Regions from separate parts of the Kluyvera sp. 1366 genome, predicted to be linked through region 3. Evidence: predicted binding sites of a transcription regulator. Region 3 holds the regulator's gene; each other region holds the start of a gene.
The links. Region 3 encodes sigma-54, which starts transcription at its own class of promoters, with help from an activator protein. Its sites were predicted from a motif close to GTTGGCACANNTTTCGCTNT; they were not measured.

Region 1 (3,140 bases), on a different contig from region 3:
ACGTACACGGCCTTTACCATCTGGATCCATGTTTTTCAGGTCGCCTTTACGCTCACCCATCGCTTGCATCACAGAACCCTGGTGGGTTTCTTCGATGTCGAGGGTCACGTTTTCGAATGGCTCCTGCTTACGGCCTTCGTGCTCGCGGAAGATAACTTTCGGACGGGATACCGCCAGCTCGAAACCTTCACGACGCATGTTTTCGATCAGAACCGACAAGTGCAGCTCACCACGACCGGAAACGCGGAACGCATCCGAATCTTCGGTTTCTTCAACGCGCAGTGCCACGTTGTGTACCAGCTCTTTGTTCAAACGCTCCAGGATCTGGCGCGAGGTCACGAACTTACCTTCTTTACCGCAGAACGGTGAGGTGTTCACGTTGAAGAACATGGTAACGGTTGGCTCATCAACGCTCAGGGCTGGCAGCGCTTCCACATTCTGCGTGTCGCAGATGGTGTCAGAAATGTTCAGCTCGCCCAGACCGGTGATCGCGATGATGTCGCCCGCTTCCGCCAGAGTGCTTTCAATGCGCTCCAGACCAAGGTGGCCCAGCACTTTACCGACTTTACCGTTACGGGTTTTGCCTTCGCTATCAATGATAGTGACCTGCTGGTTCGGCTTCACAGTACCGCGCTTGATGCGGCCGATGCCGATCACGCCCAGATAGTTGTTGTAGTCCAGCTGCGAGATCTGCATCTGCAGTGGCGCTTCAACTTCAACCTGAGGTGGAGAAACGTGGTCAACGATCGCCTGATACAGCGGGGTCATGTCGTCAGCCATGTCGGTATGTTCCAGACCCGCGATACCGTTCAGCGCCGAAGCGAAGATAATCGGGAAGTCCAGCTGCTCGTCAGTCGCATCCAGGTTAACGAACAGGTCAAATACCTGATCAACAACCCAATCAGGACGCGCGCCCGGACGGTCAACTTTGTTGATAACCACAATCGGCTTCAAACCATGAGCAAATGCTTTCTTGGTTACGAAGCGGGTTTGCGGCATAGGGCCATCCATCGCATCTACAACCAGCAGCACCGAATCCACCATGGACATGACGCGCTCCACTTCACCACCGAAGTCGGCGTGTCCTGGGGTATCAACGATGTTGATACGGTAGTCATTCCATTTGATGGCGGTGTTTTTTGCGAGGATGGTAATCCCACGCTCTTTCTCCAAATCGTTGGAGTCCATTACGCGCTCAGTCGCTTCGGTACGAGCATCAAAAGTACCGGACTGTTGGAGCAGCTTGTCAACCAGGGTGGTCTTACCATGGTCAACGTGCGCGATGATGGCGATGTTACGCAAATTTTCGATCACAGCTTTGCCTCAGGCATTATAGAAATAACGCGGTATTGTACACGGATTAAGCGGAAGACTGAACATGATCACAGATTTCGCCGAAAGTTTCTTATAGCGCTGGTTTTTAGCACCGTTTTCGGTGCATTAATCTGCACTGCGATAGTAATTTGCACCAAATTGGTGCTTAACTTCACCTGTGGCGCACCATAACGATGCATGCAATCCATCCTGGTGCAGCCTTCGACTCACGAAAGGGCGCATTGTAGCGCCATTTTCGCCATTGTCATAAAGTTGGCACAGAATTCGCTTTATATATTTTAAGCGAAAACGACAGTTATAAAACGGTTGAAAGAGCTTGCCGAGATCTTTGGTTAGGAGTGGTCAGCAGTCGTGACACATTCCCGGCAACGAAGTTCTCTCACCATGACGATAATGACCATTTCCAGGAGAGTTGAGTATGTCCGCTGAACACGTTCTCTCGATGATGAACGAGCATGAAGTTAAGTTTGTTGACCTGCGTTTTACCGATACCAAAGGTAAAGAACAGCACGTTACTATCCCTGCTCACCAGGTTAACGCTGACTTCTTCGAAGAAGGCAAAATGTTCGATGGCTCCTCCATCGGTGGCTGGAAAGGCATTAACGAATCAGACATGGTGCTGATGCCGGATGCAACCACTGCAGTCATGGATCCGTTCTTCGAAGACTCGACCCTGATCATCCGTTGCGACATCCTTGAGCCAGGCACACTGCAGGGCTACGACCGTGACCCACGCTCCATTGCTAAGCGTGCAGAAGAGTTCCTGCGTTCTTCAGGCATCGCGGATACCGTGCTGTTTGGACCAGAGCCAGAGTTCTTCCTGTTCGATGACATCCGTTTCGGTTCTTCTACTTCAGGTTCACACGTGGCTATCGACGATATCGAAGCAGCCTGGAACACCGGTAAAGAGTACGAAGGCGGTAACAAAGGTCACCGTCCAGGTCTGAAAGGCGGTTACTTCCCAGTGCCACCGGTTGACTCAGCACAGGACATCCGTTCTGCTATGTGTCTGACCATGGAGCAGATGGGTCTGGTGGTTGAAGCACATCACCACGAAGTAGCCACAGCTGGTCAGAACGAAGTGGCAACCCGCTTCAACACCATGACCAAAAAAGCTGACGAAATTCAGATCTACAAATACGTGGTGCACAACGTTGCTCACGCGTACGGCAAAACGGCAACCTTTATGCCTAAGCCAATGTTCGGCGATAACGGTTCTGGTATGCACTGCCACATGTCTCTGTCAAAAGGCGGCGTGAACCTGTTCTCTGGCGACAAGTACGGCGGCCTGTCTGAAACTGCTCTGTTCTATATTGGCGGTATCATCAAGCACGCTAAAGCGATCAACGCCCTGGCGAACCCAACCACCAACTCCTACAAGCGTCTGGTCCCAGGCTACGAAGCGCCAGTTATGCTGGCTTACTCTGCCCGTAACCGTTCTGCTTCTATCCGTATCCCAGTGGTTGCCAGCCCGAAAGCACGTCGTATCGAAGCACGCTTCCCGGATCCAGCGGCTAACCCATACCTGGCATTCACCGCGCTGCTGATGGCCGGTCTTGATGGTGTTATCAACAAGATCCACCCTGGCGATGCGATGGACAAAAACCTGTATGACCTGCCACCGGAAGAAGAAGCTGAGATTCCAAAAGTTGCAGGTTCTCTGGAAGAAGCGCTGAACGCACTGAACGAAGACCGCGAGTTCCTGACCCGTGGCGGCGTGTTCACTGATGACGCTATCGATGCGTACATCGAACTGCGTAAGCCAGAAGTTGACCGCGTGCGTATGACTCCGCACCCAGTTGAGT
Region 2 (3,140 bases), on a different contig from region 3:
TTCAGCGTTTCGCCTTTCGGACCAAATACGCCGAGGAAGAACGGCGCGTAAGCGCGGGTGAAATCGATCACTTTTTCACGCTCGGCGTTTTTACCCATGCTGGAGATCACCAGATCGACTTTATCGGTCTGCAGATACGGCACGCGGTTGGCACTGGAAACGGGCACCAGCTGCAATTTCAGTTTCATCTGTTTGGCGAGATACTTCGCCATGTCGATATCGTAGCCCTGCGGTTGCAGGTCTGTACCCACGGAACCGAACGGCGGGAAGTCTTGCGGAACCGCTACGCGGATCACGCCGCGCTTCTGGATATCCTGCAGCTGATCGGCCATCGCACTCCCGACCTGCGCCATCAGCAATGCCGCGCCCGCTACCGCTAATAATACTTTTTTCATTATGCACCCCGGTGAGTTTACGTGAAACAAAAGATTCTTGATGAATCATTCTGCAACTAATGTGCCAACCGCAGTGCTGGGAGAAGAAAGGCGAAAAAACGGGGGTTTACCGCGTTGAAGGCAACAAAAACGGGCTTCGCGCCCGTTGGAATTAACGATCAAAAACAGTGCAATGCACCACAATGGCGCCCGTTAACGGTGTTCCAGCTCGTCGAGATGCTGATAAAGATCGGCAATTTGATGGATGCGCTGACGGCCCTGCGACAACATTTCATGCAGCAACGCATTCGCCAGCAGGTTAATCAGGCTCATGGCGGAGGCGTAGCTATCAAAAGCGGAAACGCTGTCGAGCGGCGCACAAAGCTGCCAGCGCGCCAGTGTGATAATGCCCTGCGCCTGCGGCTCACACAGCGCCAGCACGGGAATGTTGCTCTGCTGCAGCTGCTGCATCAGCGGGCGAATGATGCGTGGACGGCGGCGAAACGCCATCACCACCACGACATCGTCGGGCGTGATATCCACCAGCTCTTCACCCAGCGTCTGGCCCGGCTGCGGCAGCACATGCACCTGCGGACGCGCCTGCATCAGCTGCTGACGCAGGTGCAGCGCCACCGGATAGGCGTTACGCATGCCGATGATAAATACCCGTTTTGCCGCGCCCAGCGCGCTAATCACCTCGCCAAACTGCTGTGGATCGATGCTGTTGACCCACTGCGTCAGGTTGGCCATCTCCTGCTTATAGTGGCGTGACAGCAAGGTGTTGCCCTGCACCGCATCGCGGTTATCGGTGAGCGGCATGCCGCTCTGGCGCAGGATGCGCAGCTCGTCGCGCATGTCCTTATATTTCTCGTAACCGAGACGCTTGAATAAACGGCTGACCGTGGCCTTCGACACACCGCTCAGCCGCGCCAGCTCGGCGCTGTTGTAGCTGATCAGGTCATCAAAGTGGTCAAACACGAAGTCGGCAATGCGCTGCTCCTGCGGCGACAGTTGCGGATAGTGACTACGAAGGCGTTCATCAAGTTGTTTCATCATCGGTCCTGTAACTTTCGTTTCATCACAAGCTAGCATAAATCGATCCAGATTGATGTCCGTTCAAAACTGGAACAGCTCTTGCTTCCCATTAACCACGTACCCAGAAAAAGAGTTCTTTATGATACAGAGCAACATGGCGCCGTTAGGCATGGCCGTTACGCCGCACCATCTCGCCAGCGAAAGCGCGTTAGCGGTGCTGCGCGAAGGCGGCAATGCGCTGGAAGCGATGGTGGCCGCCGCTGCCACCATCGCCGTGGTTTACCCGCACATGAACGGTTTGGGCGGCGACGGCTTCTGGCTGGTGGTGCCGCCAAACGGCGATCCCATCGCCATTGACGCCAGCGGCGCAGCCGGTTCGCTGGCACATCTTGATTTCTACCATGGCGAAACGCAGATTCCGCATCGCGGCCCCAAAGCCGCCTTAACCGTGGCGGGTACCGTCAGCGGCTGGCAGGAAGCGTTAACGCTGGCGCAGGAACTTGGCGCGACGCCGCTGCCGTTAACCCGCCTGCTGCGCGATGCGATTCGCTATGCCGCCGACGGCATTCCGGTCACCGCCTCGCAAGCCGCCGCCACCGCCGCCAAACAGCACGAGTTGCAGCATCAACCTGGTTTTGCCGCCACCTTTTTACCGGACGGCAGTGTGCCAGTTGCCGGCAGTCGCTTCACCCAGCCGGCGCTGGCGAATACGCTGAGCATGCTGTGCGATCACGGGCTGGAAAGTTTCTATCGCGGTGAACTGGCGCACCATCTGGCGCGCGAAATGACTGCGCTGGGAATGCCAATCACGCTCGAAGATTTGCAAACGCACCAAGCCCGCCGCTGCACGCCGCTGCATCTGGCACACAGTGAAGGCGATATCTGGAACATGACGCCGCCGACGCAGGGTTTGGTGTCGCTGGCGATCCTCGGCATTACCGATCGGCTGAATATGGCTGACGCAGATGAAGCGCAAACCGTGCACCGCATCGTTGAAGCCACTAAAAAAGCCTTTGCGCTGCGCGACAAGCACATCACCGATCCGCGCCACATCGACATTGATGTGCAGCGTCTGCTGGATGAGGAACACCTCAGCACGCTGGCGGCGCAGGTGGACGATCAACAAGCCGCTGCGTGGGGCACCGGGCGCGGGCCGGGCGATACCGTGTGGATGGGCGTGATGGACAGCAGCGGATTAGCGGTTTCGTTTATCCAGAGCGTTTATCACGAATTCGGCAGCGGCGTGGTGCTGCCCGGCACCGGCATCACCTGGCAAAACCGGGGTGCCGCCTTCAGCCTGCAACCCGATCATCTGCTGGCGCTGCAGCCGGGCAAACAGCCGTTCCACACCCTCAATCCCGCTGCCGCGCGTCTCAAAGATGGCCGCACCATGGTGTACGGTTCGATGGGCGGCGACGGCCAACCGCAAACCCAGGCGGCGATTTTCACCCGTCACGTGATTCAGGGACATCCGCTACAGCAGGCGGTGAGCGCGCCGCGCTGGCTGCTGGGTCGTACGTGGGGACAATCATCCGATTCGCTCAAGCTCGAAGCGCGCATCGCGCCGGAAACGGTGCAGCAGCTGCGTGCGCTCGGCCATGAGGTTGAACTGCTACCCGATTTCAGTGAAGTAGTCGGCCATGCGGGCGCGATCGTCAGACACAACAACGGCATGCTGGAAGGCGCGTTCGATCCGCGCAGCAACGGCAGCGCCGCCGGTTTCTAACGGAG
Region 3 (3,140 bases):
GGTGAAAGAGCAGAAGATGCAGGCGTTCAGCCAGGGCGACAGCAAGCGCGTGACTACCGTTCTGGTACCGTCGCAGCTGCAGGACAAAAACGGTTCGTCCGCGAGCCCTAAAAAGAGTAACTGATTGCTATGGCTACACTAATCGCTGAAAACCTGGCGAAAGCCTACAAAGGCCGCCGCGTGGTGGAAGATGTTAGCCTGCAGGTAAAATCCGGCGAGATTGTCGGCCTGCTGGGCCCAAACGGTGCCGGTAAAACCACCACCTTCTACATGGTGGTGGGCATTGTGCCGCGCGATGCCGGCCGCATCGTGATTGATGATGAAGACATCAGCATTTTGCCGCTGCATGCGCGCGCGCGTCGCGGCATCGGCTATCTGCCGCAGGAAGCCTCCATCTTCCGTCGCCTGAGCGTGTACGACAACCTGATGGCTGTGCTGCAGATCCGTGATGATTTAACCGAAGAACAGCGTCAGGATCGGGCCAACGAGCTGATGGAAGAGTTCCATATTGGCCATCTGCGCGACAGCATGGGCCAGGCGCTGTCGGGTGGTGAACGCCGTCGTGTGGAAATTGCCCGCGCGCTGGCGGCTAATCCGAAATTCATCCTGCTGGATGAGCCTTTTGCCGGTGTTGACCCGATCTCGGTTATCGACATCAAGAAAATCATCGAGCATTTGCGTGACAGCGGCCTTGGCGTGCTGATTACCGACCACAACGTGCGTGAAACCCTCGCGGTGTGTGAACGCGCTTATATCGTCAGCCAGGGACATTTAATTGCCCATGGCACGCCTGATGAAATTCTTGTAGATGAGCAAGTTAAGCGTGTTTATTTGGGCGAAGAGTTCAGACTCTGATAAGGTGTTGTAACACCCTACGTTTGCTTAGGAAATTCTTACCGAATTATGAAGCAAGGTTTGCAACTCAGGCTCAGCCAACAGCTGGCGATGACTCCACAGTTGCAGCAAGCCATTCGCTTGCTGCAACTCTCTACGCTTGAACTCCAGCAAGAACTGCAACTGGCGCTGGAAAGCAATCCGCTGCTTGAACAAACCGAACTGCACGAAGAAGTTGACGCACGTGAATTTCAGGATCAGGAAAGTGATTCGTTAGACACGCGCGAAGCGCTTGAACAGAAAGATATGCCTGAAGAGCTTCCGCTCGACGCTACCTGGGACGAAATCTACACCGCAGGCACACCGTCAGGCACCGGCACCGATTACCAGGATGACGAACTGCCGATTTACCAAGGCGAAACCACCCAATCGCTGCAGGATTACCTGATGTGGCAGGTTGAGTTAACGCCGTTCACTGATACCGATCGCGCGATTGCCACGTCAATTGTTGATGCCATTGATGAAACCGGCTATCTCACCGTCAGCTTACAAGACATTTATGACAGTATTGGTGATGAAGAGTTGGCGCTGGAAGAAGTCGAAGCCGTGCTCAAGCGCGTGCAGCGTTTCGATCCGATCGGCGTCGGTGCACGTGATTTGCGTGATTGCCTGTTAGTCCAGCTGTCGCAATATGCTGCCGCCACGCCCATGCTGGCGGAAGCACGCCTGATTGTTAGCGAACATCTCGATCTGCTGGCCAACCATGATTTCCGCAGCCTGATGCGCGTGACCCGTCTGAAGGAAGAGGTGCTGAAAGAGGCGATGCTGCTGATTCAGTCACTCGATCCGCGCCCAGGCCAGTCGATTAATACCAGTGAACCGGAATATGTCATTCCCGATGTGCTGGTGCGCAAAATCAGCAAGCGCTGGACGGTTGAACTCAATTCCGACAGCATGCCGCGCCTGAAAATCAATCAGCAGTATGCGGCGATGGGCGGAGCTGGCCGTAATGAAAGCGATAACCAGTTTATTCGCAGCAATTTACAGGAAGCCAAGTGGCTGATTAAGAGCCTGGAGAGCCGCAACGACACGCTGCTGAAAGTGACACGCTGTATCGTTGAGCAGCAGCAGGCGTTTTTTGAGCAGGGTGAGGAGTACATGCGTCCGATGGTGTTGGCGGATATCGCTCAGGCTGTTGATATGCATGAATCCACCATTTCCCGCGTGACCACGCAAAAGTATTTACACAGCCCGCGTGGCATCTTTGAACTGAAGTATTTTTTCTCCAGTCACGTCAACACCGAAGGCGGCGGCGAAGCCTCTTCCACGGCGATTCGTGCATTGGTGAAAAAATTAATCTCGGCGGAAAACCCCGCAAAACCCTTGAGCGACAGCAAACTGACCTCCATGTTATCCGAACAGGGCATCATGGTTGCGCGACGTACGGTTGCTAAATATCGCGAGTCTTTATCTATACCGCCATCAAACCAGCGCAAGCAATTGGTTTGACCGAACGAAGAAGGAAGACCTATGCAGCTAAACCTTACCGGACTTAATGTTGAAATTACCGAACCTCTGCGTGAATTTGTAAATACCAAATTTGCCAAACTGGAACACTATTTTGATCGTATCAATCAGGTTTATATTGTTCTGAAGGTAGAGAAGGTGACGCAGGTTGCGGATGCAACACTGCACGTTAACGGCGGAGAGCTGCACGCCACATCGGAAGCGGAAGACATGTACGCGGCCATCGACGGGTTAATCGATAAGCTTTCCCGTCAGCTGACCAAGCACAAAGACAAACTGAAAAAACACTAACCTTCACGCTTGCAGAGTGCTGACTGATTCGGCACTTAGAGCATAAATGGGGCGGAACTTACCGCCCCGTTTTGTCATCTGCGCAAGCGCCAGCGGGCGAACGGTAATGAAATCAATTGCCTGAAACTCGCGGCTATGTGAACTCGCAAGTGAAACGATGATGAACAACGATCTAACACTGGAATTGAGCTCGGTCCTTTCACTGGACTGTACCCGTAGCGGCGTACACTGCCAGAGTAAAAAACGCGCGCTGGAGATTATCAGCGAGCTGGCAGCGAAGCAGCTCAATCTGCCGCACCAGACGCTTTTCGAAGCCATCCTGACCCGCGAACGCATGGGCAGTACCGGTATTGGCAACGGCATCGCCATTCCACATGGCAAGCTGGAAGAGGACACCTTACGCGCTGTCGGCGTGTTTATCAGCCTCGATCAGCCTATCGCTTTTGATGCGGTAGATAATCAGCCGGTTGACCTGCTGTTTGCCCTGC

Region 1: a site for sigma-54 is predicted at 1,587-1,606, ahead of glnA (glutamate--ammonia ligase). Genes of this name have one in related genera too.
Region 2: a site for sigma-54 is predicted at 1,496-1,515, ahead of ACVLVH_RS11770 (gamma-glutamyltransferase family protein). Genes of this name have one in related genera too.

What each region holds. Positions count from the first base shown of each region.
Region 1 is NZ_JBTRDW010000012.1:12,844-15,983, reverse strand. It holds gene typA (ribosome-dependent GTPase TypA) at 1-1,314, opposite strand, end outside; gene glnA (glutamate--ammonia ligase) at 1,754-3,140, shown strand, end outside.
Region 2 is NZ_JBTRDW010000004.1:504,897-508,036, forward strand. It holds gene ACVLVH_RS11760 (transporter substrate-binding domain-containing protein) at 1-395, opposite strand, end outside; gene hpxU (MurR/RpiR family transcriptional regulator HpxU) at 588-1,427, opposite strand; gene ACVLVH_RS11770 (gamma-glutamyltransferase family protein) at 1,549-3,135, shown strand.
Region 3 is NZ_JBTRDW010000005.1:390,672-393,811, forward strand. It holds gene lptA (lipopolysaccharide ABC transporter substrate-binding protein LptA) at 1-124, shown strand, start outside; gene lptB (LPS export ABC transporter ATP-binding protein) at 130-855, shown strand; gene rpoN (RNA polymerase factor sigma-54) at 904-2,343, shown strand; gene hpf (ribosome hibernation promoting factor) at 2,365-2,652, shown strand; gene ptsN (PTS IIA-like nitrogen regulatory protein PtsN) at 2,813-3,140, shown strand, end outside.